2 regions of the Paenibacillus sp. FSL H7-0350 genome follow, and region 2 is predicted to be linked to the other one. Evidence: riboswitches for the same ligand, from Rfam matches in the RefSeq annotation. Region 2 holds a riboswitch; the other holds the start of a gene.
What was found. A riboswitch is a leader RNA that binds a small molecule or an ion and turns the genes downstream of it on or off. The one in region 2 is predicted to bind glycine.

Region 1: another riboswitch for glycine. It lies ahead of gcvT (glycine cleavage system aminomethyltransferase GcvT); the one in region 2 lies ahead of NYE24_RS18780 (amino acid permease).

The regions. Positions count from the first base shown of each region.
Region 1 covers NZ_CP151972.1:3,663,029-3,666,476, reverse strand. The annotation lists gene gcvPA (aminomethyl-transferring glycine dehydrogenase subunit GcvPA) at 1-841, opposite strand, end outside; gene gcvT (glycine cleavage system aminomethyltransferase GcvT) at 838-1,962, opposite strand; glycine riboswitch at 2,147-2,244, opposite strand; gene gcvH (glycine cleavage system protein GcvH) at 2,429-2,821, shown strand; gene NYE24_RS16780 (flagellar motor protein MotB) at 2,922-3,448, opposite strand, start outside.
Region 2 covers NZ_CP151972.1:4,119,105-4,122,552, forward strand. The annotation lists gene NYE24_RS18775 (YafY family protein) at 1-227, opposite strand, end outside; gene NYE24_RS18780 (amino acid permease) at 262-1,638, opposite strand; glycine riboswitch at 1,778-1,857, opposite strand; gene NYE24_RS18785 (DUF5643 domain-containing protein) at 1,986-2,942, opposite strand; gene NYE24_RS18790 (ABC transporter permease subunit) at 3,162-3,448, shown strand, end outside.

The DNA of each region.
Region 1 (3,448 bases), 460 kb from region 2:
AGAATCCGCAGGTCGGACCGCCGAGCGAAGCGGCAATTCCCAGCGGCTGCGCGTCACCGACAACGATATCTGCGCCAAGCCGTCCGGGAGACTCCAATACGCCAAGTGCAATGGGATTCGCGCTGACGACAAGCAGTCCCTTAACCGCATGGATCAGCGGTTCGATCCCGCGCAGATCCTCAATCCCGCCGAAGAAGTTGGGGGACTGAACCAGAACGGCAGCGGTATCGCTGTCGATGGCTTCGGCCAGCTTGGCAAGATCCGTTACCCCGTCAGCATAGTCAATCTCTACAATTTGCAGACCCCAGGCGTTGGCGGAGGTACGCAGCACCTGACGCGCTTCCGGGTGAACTGTACGGGAGACAATCAGTTTCTTGCGTTTGGTGGCGCCTGCGGCCAACACAGCCGCTTCGGAGAAGGCGGTTGCGCCGTCATACATACTGGCATTGGCAACCTTCATGCCGGTCAGCTCACAGATATAGGATTGGAATTCAAAGATCGCCTGAAGCTCCCCCTGGCTGATCTCCGGCTGGTAAGGAGTGTAGGCAGTATAGAATTCCGAACGGGAAATCACATGGTTGATGACGACCGGAACGTGGTGGTCGTACAATCCGGCGCCCAGGAAGCTGGTGTGGGTATCGAAGTCGGCATTCTTGTCAGCCAGGCCCTTCATATGGCGAAGCAGTGCGTATTCGTCCAAGGCGCCGGACATCGGCAGGGTTCCCTGGTAACGGACAGACTGCGGAATATCGGCGAACAGCTCATCGATGGATTGTATGCCTACGGTCTCCATCATTTCTGCGCGGTCTTGCTCAGTCATTGGCAGATAGCGGTGCTTCATTGCGGCTTCACTCCTTGGCTTCTTTTGTAGAATGGGGCTTTGATGACGGCAGCCTTGAGCTGCTTGCCGCGAATCTCCACGTACACCTCTGTGCCGATCTCCGTATAGGCAGCGTCCAGCAGGGCGAGTCCGAGATTCCGCTTCAGGGTCGGGGACTGGGTGCCAGTCGTTACTTCACCGATCTTCACTCCGTCCGCGTACACAGGGTAGTGGGAACGGGGAATGCCGCGGTCGATCATCTCCAGGCCCACAAGACGCCGGGGCAGACCGGCTTCCTTCTGCTTCAGCAGGGCATCGCGGCCGATGAAATCGCCGGCGTCCAGCTTCACGAAGAACTGGACACCGGCTTCAAGCGGCGTAATCTCCGCCGACAGCTCCTGGCCGTACAGCGGCAGCTTGGCTTCGAAGCGGAGCGTATCGCGTGCGCCGAGTCCGGCAGGCGTCAGGCCATGCGGAGCGCCAGCGTCCAGCAGGCCGTTCCAGAGTGCTGCTGCTGTATCTGCGGGAGCATACAGCTCGAAGCCGTCCTCACCGGTATATCCGGTACGGGAGAGCAGGACGGTGACGCCGCAGACTTCAGCGTGTTCGAGGAAGTGGAACGGCTTAAGCTCTGTTAGAGACACCTGCGTGACCTTGGCCAGAATCGTCTCTGCCAGCGGACCCTGCAACGCGAGCAGCAGCGTCTCATCCGAGATATTCTTCAGGCTGACGCCGCTGAATTCAGCGGTAAGATGCTCCTGCAGCCACTGGAAGTCCTTGTCGATATTGGACGCATTGACGACAAGCATGTAACGCTCCACGCCCAGCCGGTATACCAGCAGATCGTCCACCACTCCGCCGCTTGGGTAGAGCATCAGGGTGTACTGCGCCGCGCCGTCTTCCAGGCGGGTGACATCATTCGTGGTCATTCTCTGGAGGAAGGCTTCTGCACCGCTCCCGGTAACCATGAATTCCCCCATGTGGGAGACATCGAACAGTCCGGCCCGTTCACGGACGGCTTCATGCTCCTTCACGATGCCGGTGAACTGCACCGGCAGCTCCCAGCCGCCGAAATCAATACATCTGGACTCCGCATAAGCGGCATAGAGGTCATAAAAAGGCGTTCTTCTCAAAGACTCCATCTTGTCACTCCCTTGGTCTGATTACATACGAAAAAGGACAGGCGAAAGCCATTATGCACGCATGCATAAATGGACTTCCGCTCTGTCCTTGGTACCTGAGAGTTACCCTGCAATGAAGCGCAGGTTTCCCCGTTGGTGATCCGTGAAGCCTGCGGCACAGGCACCCGGATGCTCTCCAGAGATGCGTCCGGCAAAGGTCCTTTTGCCTGAGAGATTCACCCATCCCGGGCTTACTCCTTCGGCGCTGTCTTCCTGTGAGACAGTCTCTCCCTATGCCATCATTCGCAAACCATATGTTTTTCTACTGACTCCATTAAACCGGGTAACCCTCTGCCCTGTCAATCAAAAAACGTCAAAAAGTTGACAAATTTAATTTTACTGTCAGTTATATTGACATTAGGCAAGCCGATAACTTAGGCTATAACTAAATTTAGAACTCCAATTACGGAAAAGAGGCGGCTTGGACATGAGTGAAGTGCTTGACAACCTGCTATACAGCGAAGAGCATGAGTGGGCGCAGCAGGGCGAGGGACGCGTAGTACGTGTAGGGATTACGGATCATGCGCAGCATCTGCTGGGCGATATCGTGTTTGTAGAATTTCCGGAAGTAGGCGCGGCGATCTCCGCAGGCGACAGCGTGGGCAGTATCGAATCCGTGAAGACCGTATCGGAGCTATATTCACCCGTATCAGGCAAGGTGACCAAGATCAACGATGCGCTGGAGGCCAGCCCGGAGCTGATCAACGATCACCCTTACGGGGACGGCTGGATTTTTGAGCTGGAGCTTGATGCAGAGTTCGGAGAGGCAGTAACCGGCCTGCTGAATGCGGCTGCGTACAAGGAACTGGTTGGGGAATAAAAGGTAGCTTATTTGCGGAAGCGGATGTTAATACGGCAGACCTCTCTTTATAACATTAAATGTTACTAATGTGAGAGGTCTGTCTTTTTGCGTCTGTATCTTACTCCTTCTCCTGAAGCTGGCGCAGCACAATCAGTTCAACCCGGCGGTTCCGCTGCTTTCCCTCAGTGGTTGTATTATCGTAAGCAGGCCGGGTATCGGCATAACCTGCGTACTGGAAGGTATCAGGGCTCAGCCCCTCTTTGTCCAGAAAAAAGCGCAGGACGGACAGCGCCCGGGCGCCCGATAACTCCCAGTTGTCTTTGTACACTGATCCTGGTGTCACGGGAACATTGTCGGTGTGGCCTTCGATGCTGATGGTAGCGCCGATACCGCGGAATAGGCCGGAGAGCTGGCGCAGTGCAGGGAAGGCAGGGGATTTCAACTCAGCCTTTCCCGCATCGAACAGGAACCGGTCACTCAGCGTGATGGCAATGCCCTGCGGCTTATCAGCAACAAAAATCTGTTCCCCAAGGTTATTCTCCTCCACATACTCCGTGATGACGCCCATAAGAGCAGCCAGCTTCGCTTCCTGTTCCCGAAAAGCAAGCTCGCGCGCTGACGGCTGGTGCCCCGCCCCATCTCCTG
Region 2 (3,448 bases):
GCCTCCTCCGCTGTGAAGCTGACCGGGGGCAGGAAATACCCCTTTACCAGTGAATATCCCTGACCTGTAGCTCCTACCACCGGCACTCCGGCTTCACTAAGCGCCTGGATATCGCGGTAGATGGTTCTTACACTAGTCTCGAAGACAGACGCCAGATCCTCTGCCCGTACGACCCCTTTGCGCTGCAGCTCCAGTACGATGGCTAACATGCGGTCTGTCTTGTTCATGCGGCGGCTGCACCCTCTTCATCCTGAAATCAGTTTATGTATTGATTATACTGATTTCCTGTTCGTTTTTCTCCTTACGGCTTCTGATGGAGTACAGAACGAACAGCAGAATGAACCAGAGCGGAGTAAACAGCAGCGCCGGACGGGTCTCGTCGGCAAAGAGCATGATCACTAGAATGGCGGCGAACAGCGTCAGGACAGCATAGTTAATCACCGGGGTGAACGGCGCTTTGAATTTGGAAGCGGCATGTAAATCCGGGCGGTTCCTTTTATACTTGATATGGCAGACCAGCACAACGCCCCAGACCCAGATGAAGCAAATGGCGCTGATTGTAGTCACGATGCCGAAGGCCTGACCCGGAATAAGCTTGCTGAGCAGCGCTCCGGCAGAGATTACTATAGTAGAAATAAACAGGGAATTCGCAGGCACATGATTCCGGTTCAGCTTGCCGAGCTGAGGGGAGGCCTGATTCCTTCTGCTCAGATTGTAGAGAATCCGGCTGGTCGAGAACATCCCGCTGTTGCAGGCGGAGGCCGCCGAGGTTAAGACCACGAAATTGATAATTCCCGCAGCAATCGGAATCCCGACCAGACTGAAGGTGCGCACGAACGGACTTTCAGACGCGCTAAGCTGGGTCCAGGGATTAATGCACAGCAGCACGAAGAGCGCGCCTACATAGAAGAACAGAATCCGCAGCGGAATTTTGTTGATCGCGGACGGGATGTTTTTCTCAGGATTCGCCGTCTCCGCTGCCGATACCCCCACCAGCTCCACGCCGACATAAGCGAATACCACCATCTGGAAGGAGAACAGGAAGCCCTTCACCCCGTTCGGGAATACGCCCCCGTGCTCCCAGAGATTGCGGACCGACACTGAGCCTGCATCCGTCTTGAACTGGGTCACCAGCAGGACAATCCCCAGGCCGATCAGGGCCAGAATCGTAACTACCTTGATCAGAGCAAACCAGAATTCGAGTTCCCCGAAGCTTTTGACCGTTAGCAGATTGAGTCCGAGCAGAATGATCAGGCAGATCACGGCCGGTACCCACTGCGGAATATCGAACCAGTACTGCACATAGACGCCCACTGCAATCACATCGGCCATCGCCGTCATAATCCAGCAGAACCAGTAGGTCCAGCCTGTAATGAATGCCGCGCGCGGCCCCAAGTAATCCTCAGCAATGTCTGTAAAAGATTGATACCCCGCCTTCGAGAGCAGCAGTTCCCCCAGCGCACGCATCACAAAAAACACGGCGATTCCCACGATCAGATACGTGAGCATGATGGAGGGCCCGGCCTGCTGAATCGCCTTGCCCGATCCCAGGAATAAACCTGTGCCAATCGTACCTCCGATGGCGATAAGCTGGACGTGCCGGTTTGCAAGCTCTCTTTTTAATTCTGTCTGTGCCATACCTGTTTCCCCCTTAATGTATACAATGCTGAAAATACGCAAAAAGGAGACTGGATATCATCCAATCTCCCGGTTCATAAGAGGTTCCAAATAAGCTATCTGCCCACGCTGAAGGGAATCAGCCAGGGAAATAGAAATCCGGTACTCTTCTGTCCTTTTGCCTGAGATTGTGAACCCTTCGGCGCTGCGGTCTCCCGCAGTCTCTCCAGAAGCTGCTCCAGCTATAGTGTGATCCATAGCCTTCATAGCTTGCGAATATTTAATTATTTGAAGCGGACTTCATCTAAATATTTGTCAATTCTATTCATAGCCCAGACTTCTGTCAATAACATTAGTTACATCGCTTGTTATTTAACCGTAATTTTGGTTTCCAGATCTTTATAATAGGTTTTAGCCCATTGGCCCTGTTTGTCCTTGAACATTTTCCCGCTGGCATCCTTGGCATACGTAAACGGCTTAACACTAATGGTCTTCGGGACGGCCGGAAAAGCACCGTAGTTCTGCTCCTCAGTACCGCTTGTCTTAACCTTCTCAAACGGCTTGCCCCACGGCGAGCTCACATTCCCTTTCTCATCCACAAGGTCATATAACATTCTCTCCGGGTTCACCTTGGACTTGGCCGCCGCCGGAACTGCACCCTTGAAGCTCACCTGCAGAGACATTGTTAACGGGGTCATCTGGAAGGATGTCACTGTGTAGCTGAATGTGCTGTTCTTCTTGGAGACGCCCGGATTCAAGCTTAAGAGGGCCCCCAACTTGTTCACTTGAACTTTAAAAACAAACGGCTCCTTCACCCCGTTGGCGTAAGTCTTCAGCGTAAGGTCGAATTTATCCGGGATTTGCTGCTTCATCGCGCCCTTATTCAGATAGATCAAGGCTGTGTCCGTATCCTCTGGATTTGTACTGATGGAAGTATCGTACAACAGCTTTTTCCCATTGATTAACACGTCCACATTCCTGGTCTGGTCTAGGAAAGAACCGTTCTTGTCCACCGTCCCTCCGTCCTGCCGGATGCCTGCGATAAATTGATTACTGTCATAGGTCAGATCGGTTAGTGTCAGGGTTACCCCCTCCTGGGTCACGGCCTGATTCGGGGCGGCAGCAAGCTTTTTCTGAACAATCGCCTTCAGAGTGGCGTTATCGCTGGCCGCGAATACGCTGCCCGCCTTATTATCCTTGTTAACATCGGCTGCCGCCGCTACGGGTAAAGAGTATCCCCCGCCGACAACTGTCCCTCCGAGTACAGCGGTTACTGCTGTTGCTATCATTGCTTTCTTCATCGTATTTAAGCTGATCGTGTACATAGCTTTTCTCCTTTGCTTTTGAAGAATATACAAGAATAACGCTTCCCGGCTGCTAGTTTGTGACATAAGTACAGAAATAACGTCTCTGCATAAAAGTCATTTTTGAATAAACAGAGTCATTTACAAGAAAGAATTCCGTTCATCCGCTCTACTATAATAAATTCATCCAGAACAAGTAGAGTGAGGTTAGAACTTATGGCAAATCCCGCACCACAAGCTATGAACACCAAGCTAGCGCCACCGCCCCAGGGCCGTTTCGGCCGTCTGCTGCACAATATCGTGCGATACCGGGTGCTGCTGTTGATGCTGCTGCCCACGTCGATTATCTTTTTCATCAACTGCTATATTCCGATGTTCGGATTATTCATTGCCTTCAAGAACATCAACTACATTGATGGCATTATGGGCAGTCCCTGGGCCGGGCTGGATAACTTCCGGTTCCTCTTCGCCACCTCTGACGCCCTGCGGGTGACCATCAACACCGTGGGTTACAATGTGGTCTTCAT